DNA from 3 places in the Solibacillus sp. FSL W8-0474 genome. Region 3 is predicted to be linked to each of the others. Evidence: predicted binding sites of a transcription regulator. Region 3 holds the regulator's gene; each other region holds the start of a gene.

Region 1 (5,176 bases), 1.1 Mb from region 3:
TGGTGCGGATGGTTCAATATGATGTCCTTTTTCTTTAAAAAAATCAAGATATAGACGACGAATTTCAGAACCTGTCATTGTTTTTGTAGTCATAATTATATCCTCCTGTAATGTTTTTGAAGTACGATGAATTGGGCACAAAAAAAGCCTTCATCCCGGTAAAGGGACGAAGACTGTTATCTCGTGGTACCACCCTAATTTATAATGCATAAAGCATTATATCTCAAGTGCTTATAACGTAAGCATACGGCAGGTATTAGCTGCACTCTGGAGTAGCTTTCCGTAATTTTCGCGGAGATTTTTTCAGCCAAGAAATCTCTTTCTGCTCACGAAGTCCAATACGTACTTGTTCCATCATCGTTTTCATTAATATATGTTCTTCATTATAGAAAATTGACTACGTGCTGTCAATCCGCATTCCTTAATAATTAAAACGATTTTTCGTCAATAGTATCAATACAATAGCTGGTCCTGTACAAATAACCATTCCTAAAAATGCCAAACTAGGTTCAACTTCATACAGAGCTCCACCTAAAAGCGTTAAGATCGCAGCACTTAAACTCATTGCAAGCGCAGAATAAATCCCCTGTGCATTCGGGATTTGTTCTTTCGGTAATGCTTGAGATATGTAGCGGATGAATGCGTAATGCGCCATTGCAAATGACAGTGCGTGAAGTGCCTGAGACACAATAAACATAGGCATATTTGGAAAAGCATATATCATAATCCAACGTACAGTTGAACCAACCGCTGCCAATAACATTAACGATGATGGCTTCCACTTCGTTAAGAACGTATCTGCTTTTAAAAAGTAAATAATCTCAAATAACACTGCGACATTCAATATCATTCCGATATAAAAGGGGTTTACGTTTAACTCCTGTAAATATATATAGCCATAATTATAGTAAGAGGCATGTGCCCCTTGAAGTAAGATCACTACAAATAATACGACAATAAAACTTTTTACATCAAATAGCCCTTTCATCGATAATGCTTTTCCAGTTTCCTTTGAAGGAGCTAAGCTCAAAACATTTGGGGCGGGCATTAGTTGAATTGCTAATAATGCAGTTAAACCGAAAATCATCGCCCATAAAATCATTTGTTCGCCGTACATTCCTGTAATCATACTAATAATTAATACAGCAACTACATAGCCAAATGAACCTAGTGAACGTGCCTTACCATAATGAATTCCACCTTGCTGCATTAATGTCGCTGCGCTGCTTTCCACTGCAGGTAATAATGCAGGATACAATGCACTAAAAAGCATCGTCATGATGAATAAGCCTACAAAAGAATCGATAGGTACATAAAGTAGTGCGGTTACTAAAGATGCCACTGTGAAGAATATAAGTACATTTTTATTGCTCATTATTTTTGAGACATACGGGAAAATAAGGATTGTCGAGATTGCTCGTGCAACTAAACCAAACCCCATAATAATACTCGCATCTGAAACGGTTAAACCTTTGTCATTAATAAGCCAGCCTGTCCAATAAGGTAAAAATATACCCCACGTAATAAAGAACATAAAAAAATTCTTTGCCAGCCAACGCTGATTGTTCATAATAATATAGCCTTCTTCCATTCTTATAATGTTGAATAATAGCACGACAATTTGTACAATAATGTGAGATATCTCATATTTTATATTAAGGAGTTGCTTTATAATTTGAGAAAGTTATCACTAGAAGAAAGTAAACCTTATATTGAGCAATACCCTATTTCTCAATATTTTTCATTTGATATTAATCCTTTTATACAAGTTTATGAATTTGATAAAGGGGAGTATATTTTTCATGAGCATTCTTTTCCCGACTATTTGTATTACATGATTGAAGGAAAAGCAAAATTATATGTTACACATAAAAACGGGAAAATTTCTCTAATTGATTTTATAACATCTCCTACATTTATGGGAGAAATGGAATTATTAAATGCAGAACGTTACTCAAAAGGCATCCAGACCGTTACAACATCCATTTGTTTTGCAATTTCCATCCGTGAAGTGAAAGAAAAATTATTAGCTGATCCGGTATTTTTAAAAATGCTCTGTCTTTTTTTAAGTCAAAAAACTATGGATATGACAGCCAAATATACTCAAAACCAGGCTTATCCATTAGAAAATAGACTGGCATCATTCATTTTACTATCGTCTGATAAACAATTCTATAAAGAAAAACATACAGAGGTATGCGAATATTTAGGGGTATCATACCGACATTTATTATTTGTTCTGGCACAATTTTGCGAAGAAGGATACTTAACGAAGAAAGATCGGGGTTATGTCCTAACAAATCGACAAGTACTAGAAAAGCTTGCTAGCGAAATTACTTACTAAAAAAAGACTGCGCTAAACTAAGTTTTAGCACAGTCTCCTATATAATAATTTCTTATTTAAATAAACATACCTGCAATAGCAGCTGATAATAGAGATGCTAACGTACCTGCAGCAACTGCCTTAACCGCAAGTTTTGCAATCATACTACGTTTTTCAGGAGCCATACCGCCAAGACCACCAATTAAGATACCCATTGAGCTTAAATTAGCAAATCCGCATAGCGCAAATGAAATGATAATAGCTGTCTTATCCGAAAATTCACCAATCACAGGACCGAAGTTAGAATACGCTACAAATTCATTTAAAATTAATTTTTGACCAATAAATGAACCGGCGCGAACTGCTTCATCCCATGGTACACCAATTAAAAATGCTAATGGAGCAAATACATATCCTAAAATACCTTCAAGTGTTACGTTATCTAAGGCTGTCCATCCTGTAAAGTTACCTATCCAGCCAGTTACGCCACCTAAAATACCATTCAGCAATGCGATTAATGCGATGAAACTTAGTAACATTGCACCAACGTTTACTGCTAATTTTAAACCGTCAGATGCCCCGGATGCAGCAGCATCAATAACGTTTGTCGCTTCAGAATTACGTTCTAGTTTGAAATCTGCTTCATCGATTTCTTCTGTTTCAGGAATCATTAGCTTTGCCATAACCAAACCTGCTGGAGCGGCCATGAAACTTGCAGCCAATAAGTATTCAAGAGGCACACCTAATAAAGAATACCCGATTAATACAGAACCTGATACCGATGCAAGACCACCAGTCATAACAGCGAACATTTGTGACTTTGTCATTTTATTTAAAAATGGACGAATTACAAGCGGTGCTTCTGTTTGACCAACGAAAATATTAGCAGCAGCATTCACCGACTCTGCTTTTGTTGTTCCTAACACTTTTGATAAAAAGCCACCGATAATTTTAATGATAAATTGCATAATCCCTAGATAGTAAAGAACAGAGATTAAAGAAGAGAAGAAAATAATAATCGTTAATACACTCATTGCAAAAACAAATCCAACATTATTCGGATCTGCTAATCCGCCAAATACGAAGGAAATCCCTTCATTTGCATAACTTATTAACTTTTGTACCCCTTCAGAAAGTTGCATTAATCTTTCACGGCCATATGACCACTTTAATACGATAAATGCGAAAATTAGTTGTACAATTAAACCTGATATAATAATTCTCCACTGAATTGCTTTACGGTTATTTGACAATGCTATAGCAATCGCTACGATTCCAACAATACCTATGATTCCCCAAACGAAATCCATGTTTGCGCACCTTCTCCTTTAATTTTGTAAACCTTTTCATTTTACATTATTTGACATCAAACTTCGGACATCATATACGTTTTTATTATACTAACATAATCACATACATATTATTAATTAATAGTTTCTTTAAAAACTTCTGACATTTATATTTTGCGACTTTAATGTTTAAAAGTGTCATGTCATAATTCCCTTAACTTTTTATTATATTTTAAAAACATTTCCCTTTTTCGATGAAGATAAACAATCCACATATTATAAAGTATTTTGAAGTCAAACAAACTTTAATACAACAAAAAACCAGCTATTTTCATTCAGAAATGAAAAAAATAGCTGGTTTTATTATTCATTAAAATCATATGGAGAAATGTCATTCATGCCTATTAATGGATGAATATACGGTGCAGTTTCCACTGTTAAATGATTCGGTAATGATTCTCCGATTTTATGTGAGGAGGTAGTATTTAGTAGACCTAACTGTTCAGAAGATGTTTTTGATTGTTTTTTTTCACTAATTCCTTCTGTTTTTACCTCTTTTTCCGGTATTTCATTTACTTCCTGTATTTCTGTAATTTCAGGATCAAGTCGAGCCTTTAATGTTGTTAGTCGTGTTAAATCATCATTTTTGGCTAAGCCATTCGCTAATACATCCGGCTCGCCGCATAATATTAAGAAGTTTTTTGCGCGTGTTATTCCGGTATACAGTAAATTTCTACGTAGCATTTTAGAGTAGCTGCGTACTACCGGCATAATAACCGTTTGAAATTCCGAGCCTTGGGATTTATGAATTGAACAGCAATATGCCAATGTTATTTGATTTAAATCAGCACGTTGATAGGTCACTTCAATCCCATCATAACTTACGATTAATAAATCCTGCTTTTCTACTGTTTCCTTTGCTCGAATAATGGAAATCACTTCACCCATGTCACCATTAAATACATTATTATCCGGCTGATTCACTAGCTGCAGTACTTTGTCCCCGATACGGTAAATCGTATCACCGAAAACAAGTTCTTTTCTTGTCCCATCATTCGGATTGACAAGCTGCTGAATTTCTTTATTTAAATTATCGATGCCTGCAGGACCTTTGTACATCGGCGCTAAAACTTGAATATCTCGAATTGCCTGACCTTTTGCAAGCGCACCTTTTACAACTTGTGTGACAACGCTCGTTACTTGTCCGGCTCCTGCCTGAATAAACGAGCGGTCCGTTGTTTTTGTAGTCAATGAATCCGGAACTTTGCCCTTTTTAATTTGATGGGCCATCTCGATAATTGTAGATCCTTCCGCCTGACGGTAAATATCCGTTAATTCGACGGTCGGAATTTGCTTAGATGCAAGCAAATCCTTTAATACTTGTCCAGGACCTACAGGCGGTAACTGATCCTGATCTCCTACAAATACTACCTGTACATCTTCATGAAGCGCTTTAAGCAACTGATGGGCAAGCCACGTGTCTACCATTGACATCTCATCGATAATGATAAGACGACCGACAACTTCACGCTCCGTTTCCTCATCCTTTTCCTGACCATTAAAT
Region 2 (5,176 bases), 1.6 Mb from region 3:
GTCGTGAGACAATATAAATGGCTTACTCTCCAAGAGTATAAAGTCATTGATTGTTTCAGCATCGCCTTTTTGAATAATGTATGTAAAAATCGATTCAAAACCCTCATATTGTGCTTCCTGCGATGGGAATGGCTGTGATCGATAAATTTCTAGCTCATGTATTGTTTTCACACGTTCTACCATAGATTTGCGGACCTCCTATTCTTTTAAACTACCGGCAGCTCAAATAGCTCTCTTTTTGTAATTGTAAATTGATCCATAAAACGTATTACGTTTAATTTCCGATCAGTATAGGTCGCTTCATGCTGTTCTAGGTATCCCCGCATGCTTTTAATAATCATAGTCTCAATGAGGACAAGTTTTTTCGGGTAATGCTCATAAGTTGCAAAGCGATCATTAAATAGTTGCTTCGAGCTGTTTTCAAATTTCATGTAAAAATCGCTTTCTTCTTTCGGTATGGAACTGAGAAGCTCGCTTAAAATATCCATAAACAGATTTACTGTGAGAACAGCTGCCATTAAAGCATTGGTATAGGAACCGATTGTCGTTTTCTTTAAACGTTTAAATTTCGAACTGATCAGGACTTCATTTAGCATAAAATTTCTTAATAAATAGTGGAGCGCATGCTCGGAATTTATAATAGGAACTTCCTCGAAATAATAGTAAACCCATAAATCACTTAAACTAAAATTAGCGAATGATAAGGAATGGAAGTCTGGATGAATTAAGTGATAAAAGTAATCATAGTATTCAAGTCTTGAAAATTGGTTCCGCTGTTGCTCATTTAAAAGAAATAAAGAGTTGGATGCTTCAAAATATTTCAACTATATATCACCTCATCAATCATTTTATTCCATTATAATAGGTTTTTACTAAAAAAGTGAAATTTATTCCTAAAAAAAAGACATACCAGAAAGTAATAAACTTTCTAGTATGCCATATAATTAATACGCTAAACCGAATAGCGCTTTAATATGTGTCATATAACGAACATTTGAAGCTTCTTTCATCAGTGAAGCTGGTAATCCTACTAGTTGCGTATTGTTAGCACCAATTGTAGCGATACCGTCTTTACGTCCTAAAGAACCTAAAGTACCTGAGTTTGTGAATTTGAATTCTTTTAAATCTGCGCCTTTAATTTGAGCGAAGATGTTATAGCCTGCTACTTCACCTTGCTGCCATGCAACTTGTGCTGTTGGTGCATAAGTTGGACGGTCGCCCGGGTTAGGAATATGTGCTGAAGCATCACCGATTACAAATACTTCTGGGTGAGAAGTTGATTGTAGGAAATCGTTGATTGTCGCTTTACCGCGATCTGCTGCTAAACCAGATTCACCTACGATTGGAAGTGGTGCAACCCCACCAGTCCATACTAATGTATTAGCTACGATTGGCTCACGGTCTTTTAACTGAATTACATTTCCTTCTACACCTGTAACAGGAGTTGACGTGATAAATTCAACACCACGTTTTTGTAATGAAGTTGTCGCACGGTCGATTAAGTTATCCGGGAATACTGGTAAAATTTTTGGACCTGCTTCAACTAGCTTGATTTTTAGGTCTTCGAATTGTACACCGTATTTTTCCGCTACTTTCGGGAAGTGGTCAACGATTTCACCTACAAGCTCAACACCTGTTAAACCGCCACCGCCGATAACGATTGTCGCGTCTGCTTCATCTTTAGTTTTAGCGTATTCTTTAATACGAGCTTCAATATGCTCGCGAATAGCGTTTGCTTCATCAACAGATTTTAATACGAAAGAGTTTTCCTCTAAGCCTGGGATACCGAAGAATCCAGTTTGGCTTCCTAAAGCAACTACTAACGTATCATATTGTAAAGTTTTGCCGTTTGAAAGTGCTACTTCTTTATTATTTACATTAAAGCTGTTCACTTTAGCGATTTCAAGGTTAATATCTAAGCCTTTGAAGATTTTTTCAAGTGATAAAGATACAGCGCCTTCTTTAATTGTTCCACCTGCAAGACGGTGTAATTCTGTAATAATTTGATGTGTTGGGAATTGGTTTACGACTGTAATACGCGCTTCATTCGTAGTTAAAAATTTGCGAGCTGTTTGAGCAGCTAATACACCGGCAAACCCAGCACCTAAAATAACGATTTCTTTAGTTACCATGATCAATATCCTCCAATAAATAGATTATGCAATTATTTCGTTTCTTTACGTTCAGCTGCTACTTGTAAAAATGCATTTGCAAAACGTAATGCCCCTTGTACTTGAGGGTCTTTCAACATTTTTAATAAGCCAAATACGCCTACTGTTTCATTGCTTACTTCAGCACGGTCTTTCGCTTCAATTGCAGTTTGAGCAATAGATTTTGCTGTTCCTACTACTGGGCTTGCCATTTCAGTAACTGCAGCTACTGTATCATTTTTTAGCGTTTCATCTGTTGCAACACTTGATGCGAAATCATACGCTTTTGTTAATAAAGTTGTCATTTCAGCTAATTTCGGTAAATTATCTACCAAAGTAGTCAATGAAGCCTGCACCTCTGGCTTTAATAGTTGGTCTAATACGTCTAATTGTTCTTGTGTAACAGACACTTTTTCTACCTGCTGATTATTCATTTCTGACATAATAACTCTCCTTTGCCAACACCAATATTTTTTCTAACGAAAGTTCATACTTATTTGTAATTCCTTTCACATACCCATTCATTAAGCAACGATAGCACAAAGAATCACTTGTTACAATTAGAAAAATGAAATAAAATTAGGAAAAATAAAATAATCGAATATTCTGTAATTTGAACCGATTAAAAACTTTTATTTTTATGTATTTTAAGAGATATTCTGTGATTTTTCGGGTTGAATTATTCTTTTATATTTTATTTTAATGAAGTATTTTTTTGCGATAATTTTTTTAGGTAAATAAATTTATGCAGTAATTAATAAGAAGAAACTTATAAAAGCGGAGTGCTACAACTTAGAAATACTTGCGCAAACATCTTAATCCAAACCGGAAATGAGGCGGAGCAATGTATTATAAAGAGTTATATGTATCCAATGAAAGTAAACCGTTCCCTGCGACGATTCGAAATTATCGGGAAGAGGATTTCGCTGAATTAATCCGCATTCAAAAAGAATGTTTCCCCCCTCCATTCCCCGAAGAATTATGGTGGAATACGGAGCAATTAAAAAATCATACTGCGCTATTTCCAGAAGGTGCATTGTGTATTGAAGTGGAAGGTAAACTTGCTGGCTCTATGACAGCCTTGCTTGTCGACTTTGATATGAATGCACCGCACCATACATGGGAGGAAATAACAGACAACGGTTATATTAGAAATCACAATCAAAACGGCAATACACTTTATGTAGTTGATATTTGTGTAAGTCCTGTTTATCGTAAGTTAGGCTTAGGAAAATGGCTCATGTTATCGATGTATGACATAGTCGTCCATCTCAAGCTGGAAAGATTATTAGGAGGAAGTCGCATGCCCGGCTACCATCGTTATGAAAATGACATGACACCGGAACTATACGTTCAGTCCGTAGTAAACGGCGATATACAGGATTCTGTCATTTCCTTTTTACTGCGCTGTGGACGAATCCCTGTCCAGGTCATAACCAATTATTTGGAGGACGAAGAATCCTGTCATTACGGTGTGCTAATGGAGTGGAGAAATCCGTTTAAATAGGTGTATTACTTAAGCTATTTTTTAGTGTTACTTATCATCTCGACTCTGTTTCCAAAAGGATCTCTAAACTCAAAACGTTCAAAATTGGGAATAGGCACTGAATCTAATATTTTTATATCATTTTCAATCAATACTTCTTTCCAATAGGATACATCTTCTACCTCATATGCTAAATGGGCTTTCGTTGATAATCTGTCAAAACCATCTTCTGTTCCTACATGAACTTGTGTACTACCAACTTGTAACCAAAAGCCCCCTCTTCCTTGAAGCGAATCTGGCTTTTGAATTTCTTCTAACTGTAAAACATGGCAATAAAAATTTTTTCCTTCTTCTTCGGCACCTTTTGGTATCGTAATTTGAGCATGATGTAATCCTATAATCATATATATATCCCCCTAAGTATTAAGACTAATTTTATTATATGTAATATGGTATATAAATAAAATTATGGGTTATTTATGAAAATCCATAACTATTTCTTATAAAGTGTGAATGCCCTCTCTAAAATAAGGGAAGGCTTTACCGTTATTTGAATGATGTAGCTCATTTCTAGGTTAAATAAAGGAATGTTTTACCGTTATTTCAAATAAAATCATGAAATTACATGTTTTTTAGGTCAATAGCGGAAATTACTTCCCTTATTTTGATTACTTTTTATTTTATTTTCGAAATAAGGGAAATTCCTTCCGCTATTTATCTCATTACACACTTCAATCTCCTCCACCATAACCATAACTACTCATTGTCCATCCTTCTAAAATCAAAACTCAATTAATCTAAGCTATTTTATTTATTCATGACATTTTCTATTTGATTTTCCCTTTAACTAGTCCTAGAAGTCATTGGCTCGGAATAAAATGCAAGGAAATCATTTTCTTGGGGGGCTATTCATGAATTCTATCTTGACGTATGTCTTTTTAGGCGTATCTATGGCTGCAACAATCGGACCTGTTAAGACCGTTTTATTAAATACGGGTTTGAAGAATGGGTTTTTTCATGCCTGGTTTTTTAGTCTCGGTGCCATAGTAACCGATATCATCTATATGTTTGTTGTTTATTTTGGGATTGGACAATTTATTGAATCGGAATTATTGAAAACGATACTTTGGTCTTTCGGCTGTTTTGTCCTTTTGTATACAGGTATAGAAAATCTTCTATCGCTACATAAAATTGAGATGGATTCAAATACCAAAAAAAGAACACGTCTTAGACAATCAATTATGTCCGGTTTCTTCATGTCGCTGCTAAATCCGCTAACGATTCTTTTTTGGCTTGGGATATATGGCTCCATCCTTGCAAAAAATGCGGGTTCAACTACAATCTATCAAATCATAATACTTAGTATCGCCATTTTAGTTGGTATTATTTTAGTGGATTTTCTTATGTCCTTTTTCTCAAGTGTCGCACGAAAATTATTATCCACGAGGCTTTTGAAAATCGTTTCCTTCGTTTCAGCCATATTAATGATCGGATTCGGACTATACTTCGGCAAAATGGCTTTCCAAATGTTATTTTAATG
Region 3 (5,176 bases):
TACTTTACCAGTTTGTGGTTTTTCTTTTGCTGAGTCGGGTAAAACGATACCAAATGCCGTCTTTTCCTCTACCTCAACAAGTTCGATAATGATGCGATCTCCTAATGGTCTTAACAATTGAAACAACCTCCTAAAGAAATTTTCTTTTTAGCACTCTCAATTGTCGAGTGCTAACACATTTATTAGTTTAATGAATTCTATATTTTTTTGCAAGTATGTGCTTTAAAAAATTTTGTTTTATTGCTAAATTCCTCTACAATAAAGAAGTAATGTATGCTAATGGCTATATCATAATAGTCCTTAGTTAAATGTATAATAAAAAATACGGCATTTCACACGATTTTTGTGTAGAATTTCATGCTGTAACAATTAGAAAGAAGGTTATTAATCCGTGACGTCTACCTCATCTTCTAAGTTTAAAACACAGAAAACTGCATTTTATGTGTTATTAACTTATATCATTTGTCAATTATCAGTCTTATTACTTATATTCATTCCTAGTTTAAAAGATTCCCTTTTACAACTTTTTTCTGGTGTATCTGAGCAAGACCGTATAATTAAATTACAGGCTTGGTGGACAACAATAGCATTTGGGGTCGCATTTGTCGTGAGTTTTATTTTGATCTCCCGCAATAAGCAATTTTGGGATGTTTTTAAAGGGGAAAAAGCGTCGATTGGGTCATCCATCGGTTGGGGGATTATTGGATTTTTCCTCGTATTTTTAGGGCAAACTATTGGAGCGTATATAGAGCTCGCCTTAGGAATTGATATGGGTTCAGAAAATACAGAAGCAATTATGAATGTCACAAAAGTAGCACCTATCATGATTGTTGCTACCGTATTTCTAGGACCAGTTTTGGAAGAACTCGTATTCCGTCGCGTTATTTTCGGTTCAATTATTCAAAATTATAACTTCTGGATTGCGAGCATTATTAGTGCTATCATCTTTGCTGCCATTCATATGGACTTCACTCACATTTTACTTTATACCATTTGTGGTATGATTTTTTCATTTTTATATTTTAAAACAAAGCGACTTCTCACACCGATTATCGCTCATATCCTTTTAAATGGGTTCGTGACATTTGTTCAGATGAATGCAGATAAGTTTCAAGTATAATTTTTCAAACCCGCTATAGATTGAATAGCGGGTTTTTCAATTCCATAAATATGGACTGCAGTATTTTACAATAAAAAAAACGCTACCCCTTTTGATAGCGTTTTACCTTAACTATTCATTTGCTCCATTTGTCGACGTTGCTGTTCGAGTAACTCTTCTACTTGCAGCTCACGTTCACGTTCTTCCTCTTCTAATATGCGTTCCTTTTCGGCCGCTTCGTATTTCCGATAGCCGATACGTGAAATGACAATGCTGATCTCATATAAAATAAAAAGCGGAATCGCAATAATAATATTCGATACTAAATCAGGCGGTGCCAACAGTACTGAAATAACGATTAAAACAAAGTAGGCATACTTACGAAACTTTATCATGAGATTAGGATTAATAATACCAAGACGGGATATAAACAATGTAACAACAGGCAATTGAAATAGTATACCAAACGGTACTACCAGCTTGATTAAAAAAGAGAAGAATTCGTTAATACCAATTGTTTGTGTAATATTCAAGTCTGCCGATAAATCCGTCATAAAGCGCATAATAAACGGGAATAATATATAGTAGGCAAAGGCAATTCCTCCAATACCTAAAACAAATGCATAAGGGATATACTTCAAAGTCGCTTTACGTTCCATTTCATGCAAGCCAGGAGTAATAAAAGCCCATAGCTGATAAAGCAAAAGCGGAGACACAATGACTGCTGCCACAATAAAGGTTACTTGTAAATAAACAGTTAAAGGATCTGCCGGACTAAATGCATTCATGGAAAAACTAGCAGCTAAATCGCTACGTTGAATGTGTCGAATTAGTGGTTTAGCTGTATAAAACCCTACAAAAAGAGCCATTACAAAGAAAATCGCCACGAAAAACAAGCGCTTTCTAAGCTCCTCCATATGTTCAACTACAGTTAATTCTCTTGAATTCATAGTAAGACTTCCTTATTTACTTAACGTCATTTTTTTCATTATCTTTATGTTCAATAACTTTTTTCTTGTTATCAAAATCATCATCGTCATCTGTCAAGCCTTTCGTAGCGCTACGGAACTCGCGTAAAGTAGTCCCCATTGCACGACCTAATGATGGCAATTTTTTTGGTCCAAAAATTAATAAAGCAATAAGTCCAATGATAATTAGGCTCACCGGTCCAATCGCATTTAAATGCACAACCACTATAGCCACCTCCTCTATTATTATGTACATTTTACAGTAATTAACTAGAATTTGCTATTTATAGTAATGTGAACAATTTGTTACTAACCTGAATTTCGCACTAAATAAATAAGTGCCTGTAATTCTACCGATAAATCGATGTTCATTACTTTTAATGTATCAGGTACGGATAATCGTACAGGCGTGAAGTTTAAAATCCCTTTTGCATTCATTTTAACAAGACGGTCTGTCATCATTTGGGCAGATCGTGATGGGACAGTAAGAATGGCTAACTCTGCGCCAAATTCTTCATACATTTCCTCTAAACGATCTGGATGGAATACAGGGATGTCGCTAACTGTCGTTCCTTCAAGAGGTGCTTTCGTATCAAATGCGACAACAATACGTGTATTATGATTTTTTTGGAAATTATATTTTAGTAGACCATTCCCTAGGTTACCGACTCCTATTAACGCAACATTCATCGCTTCGTCCTGGTCCAATGTTTGACGGAAAAACTCTAGCAAATATTGTACGTCATAGCCATACCCCTTTTTACCGAGTGCCCCAAAATAAGAAAAATCACGTCGAATCGTTGCTGAATCTATTTTCATCGCATCACTTAATTCTTGTGATGAAATACGCTTTTTACCTTCATTTGAGAAGTTTTTTAAAAACCGATAATAAAGAGGAAGTCTTTTTGTCGTTGCTTGTGGAATTTTTATATCTGGTTTCACACATTCTCCTCCTATGTACATTTGAAAATTGTTAGGCCAACATTATGTTGGTCATTCAGGTGTTGCTACATAATCCAGCACTCTTTGTCTGAGCTCTCTAATTTGAGCAGAAGCAAGTTAATCTTACTAAACTACTAGCAACAAGTAAAGTATCCATCGTTGCGTACGATGTTCCCTTCCATTAAACTAAATAGGAGAAACTGAGGTGTAAAAATGATTGTCTTACAAGTAAATCAATTATATAAATCCTTTATTACCGATGAAATTTTAAGTGGTGTAAAGTTGGAAGTTCAACACCGTGATCGTATTGCATTAGTCGGTCGAAACGGTGCAGGGAAATCAACGTTATTAAAAATAATTGCCGGGCAAATGAGTTACGACTCAGGTGAAATTATTATTCCGAAAGATATACGACTCGGCTATTTGGAGCAACATGCAGGAATCGATTCAGAGCTATCAATTTGGGACGAAATGATGACAATTTTTTCAAGCCTACAAAATCAAGAACAGAAGCTGCGCCAGTTAGAAAAACAAATGGCAGATCCAAGCATCTATGAAAACACTGAACAATATACACGGGTTACTGGAGAATATGACCAATTACAGCATGACTTCAAAGATGCAGGTGGCTACCAATATGAAGCCGATACACGTTCCGTATTACATGGGATGCAGTTTTTCCCTGAGGACTATGATAAGCCGATTCGCTCACTTTCCGGCGGACAACGGACACGCCTAGCCCTTGCGAAGCTTCTTTTATCAAAGCCGGACTTACTGATTTTGGATGAACCGACAAACCATTTGGATATTGAGACATTGTCATGGCTAGAAGGGTATTTAAAAGGATATGAAGGTGCAATTTTAATCGTTTCCCATGACCGATACTTTTTAGACCAGGTCGTGTCGATCGTTTATGAAGTATCACGTACGAAAGTATCTAAATATGTTGGGAATTACAGTGGTTATTTAGAAGAAAAGGCAAAAAATTATGAGCGGGACTTAAAAATGTATGAACGCCAAATGGATGAAAAATCAAAGCTTGAAACATTCATTCAAAAAAACTTAGCACGTGCCTCGACAACCAAAATGGCACAGTCCCGTCGTAAAGTATTGGAAAAAACAAATTGGATGGACTCTCCGGATGGCGATGAAAAAAGTGCGAACTTTGGCTTTACTATTGAGCGTCAAAGTGGAAATGATGTACTATCCATTGATGATTTATCAATCGGCTTCTCCCAAAAGGAAATTTCGACAAATATTCGAATGCGCGTATTTAGGGAAGACCGCATTGCCCTTGTCGGACCGAATGGTGTCGGCAAGTCTACCTTATTAAAAACAATCGTTAAGGATATACAGGCAATTGCAGGAGATATTCGTTACGGTACGAATGTCCAAATTGGCTACTATGATCAGGAACAGGCAAAACTCCATTCCAATAAATCTGTATTAAGTGAACTTTGGGATGAATGGCCATTATTAAACGAAAAAGATATCCGCAATATTTTGGGGCGCTTCCTTTTTAGTGGCGATGACGTGGCGAAATCTGTAAACTCACTGTCCGGTGGCGAAAAAGCACGTCTTGCACTGGCAAAATTAATGATGCAAAAATCTAACTTTCTTGTACTAGATGAGCCTACAAACCATTTGGACTTAGACAGTAAAGAAATATTGGAAAATGCATTAATCGATTATCCAGGGACGCTTCTTTTCGTTTCACACGACCGTTACTTCATTAACCGGATCGCAACTAAAGTTATTGAACTATCCAGCACAGGTTCTTTTGAATATTTAGGAGACTATGACTATTATTTAGAGAAAAAAGAAGAACTTCAAGAGCTGGCTGCTATGCAAACACCTGCAACTGAAAAAAATGCGGCAGAAAAAAATACTCAAATGAAATCGACATCTATGATTGATAAAGATACGAAAAAGAGAGAACGCCAAATTCGCCGTGCTGTCGAGGAAATCGAAGTAAATATGGGTGCATTGGCTGACACTATTGCAACATTTGAAGAGCAACTTTGTGATCCTGCCATTTACTCAGACCACGAAAAAACATTATCGATACAATCTGAATTAAATGAAGTAAAGCAGCAACACGAGGAACTTGAGATGGAATGGCTTGAATTAAATGACGAACTAGAACAACTATAGTAAAGGAGTGTCC

Evidence for each region. Region 3 encodes Rex, which represses fermentation and respiration genes when NADH is low (regulators of the CRP and FNR family bind a similar motif). Its sites were predicted from a motif close to TTGTGAAATATTTCACAA; they were not measured.
Region 1: the regulator Rex is predicted to act here: its motif matches at 1,632-1,649, upstream of yeiL (transcriptional regulator YeiL).
Region 2: the regulator Rex is predicted to act here: its motif matches at 2,648-2,665, upstream of NYE67_RS10330 (DUF1641 domain-containing protein).

The regions. Positions count from the first base shown of each region.
Region 1 covers NZ_JBBOQJ010000001.1:2,601,591-2,606,766, forward strand. Annotated here, with positions in the region: gene alaS (alanine--tRNA ligase) at 1-93, opposite strand, end outside; T-box leader at 160-367, opposite strand; gene NYE67_RS13140 (MFS transporter) at 422-1,570, opposite strand; gene yeiL (transcriptional regulator YeiL) at 1,676-2,344, shown strand; gene NYE67_RS13150 (NupC/NupG family nucleoside CNT transporter) at 2,401-3,633, opposite strand; gene recD2 (SF1B family DNA helicase RecD2) at 3,976-5,176, opposite strand, start outside.
Region 2 covers NZ_JBBOQJ010000001.1:2,096,712-2,101,887, forward strand. Annotated here, with positions in the region: gene NYE67_RS10315 (dehydrogenase) at 1-183, opposite strand, end outside; gene NYE67_RS10320 (serine protease) at 207-824, opposite strand; gene NYE67_RS10325 (NAD(P)/FAD-dependent oxidoreductase) at 945-2,132, opposite strand; gene NYE67_RS10330 (DUF1641 domain-containing protein) at 2,165-2,593, opposite strand; gene NYE67_RS10335 (GNAT family N-acetyltransferase) at 2,995-3,657, shown strand; gene NYE67_RS10340 (VOC family protein) at 3,672-4,040, opposite strand; gene NYE67_RS10345 (LysE family translocator) at 4,548-5,174, shown strand.
Region 3 covers NZ_JBBOQJ010000001.1:3,694,488-3,699,663, forward strand. Annotated here, with positions in the region: gene groES (co-chaperone GroES) at 1-117, opposite strand, end outside; gene NYE67_RS18680 (CPBP family intramembrane glutamic endopeptidase) at 392-1,120, shown strand; gene tatC (twin-arginine translocase subunit TatC) at 1,228-2,049, opposite strand; gene tatA (twin-arginine translocase TatA/TatE family subunit) at 2,066-2,293, opposite strand; gene NYE67_RS18695 (redox-sensing transcriptional repressor Rex) at 2,377-3,009, opposite strand; gene NYE67_RS18700 (ABC-F family ATP-binding cassette domain-containing protein) at 3,223-5,163, shown strand.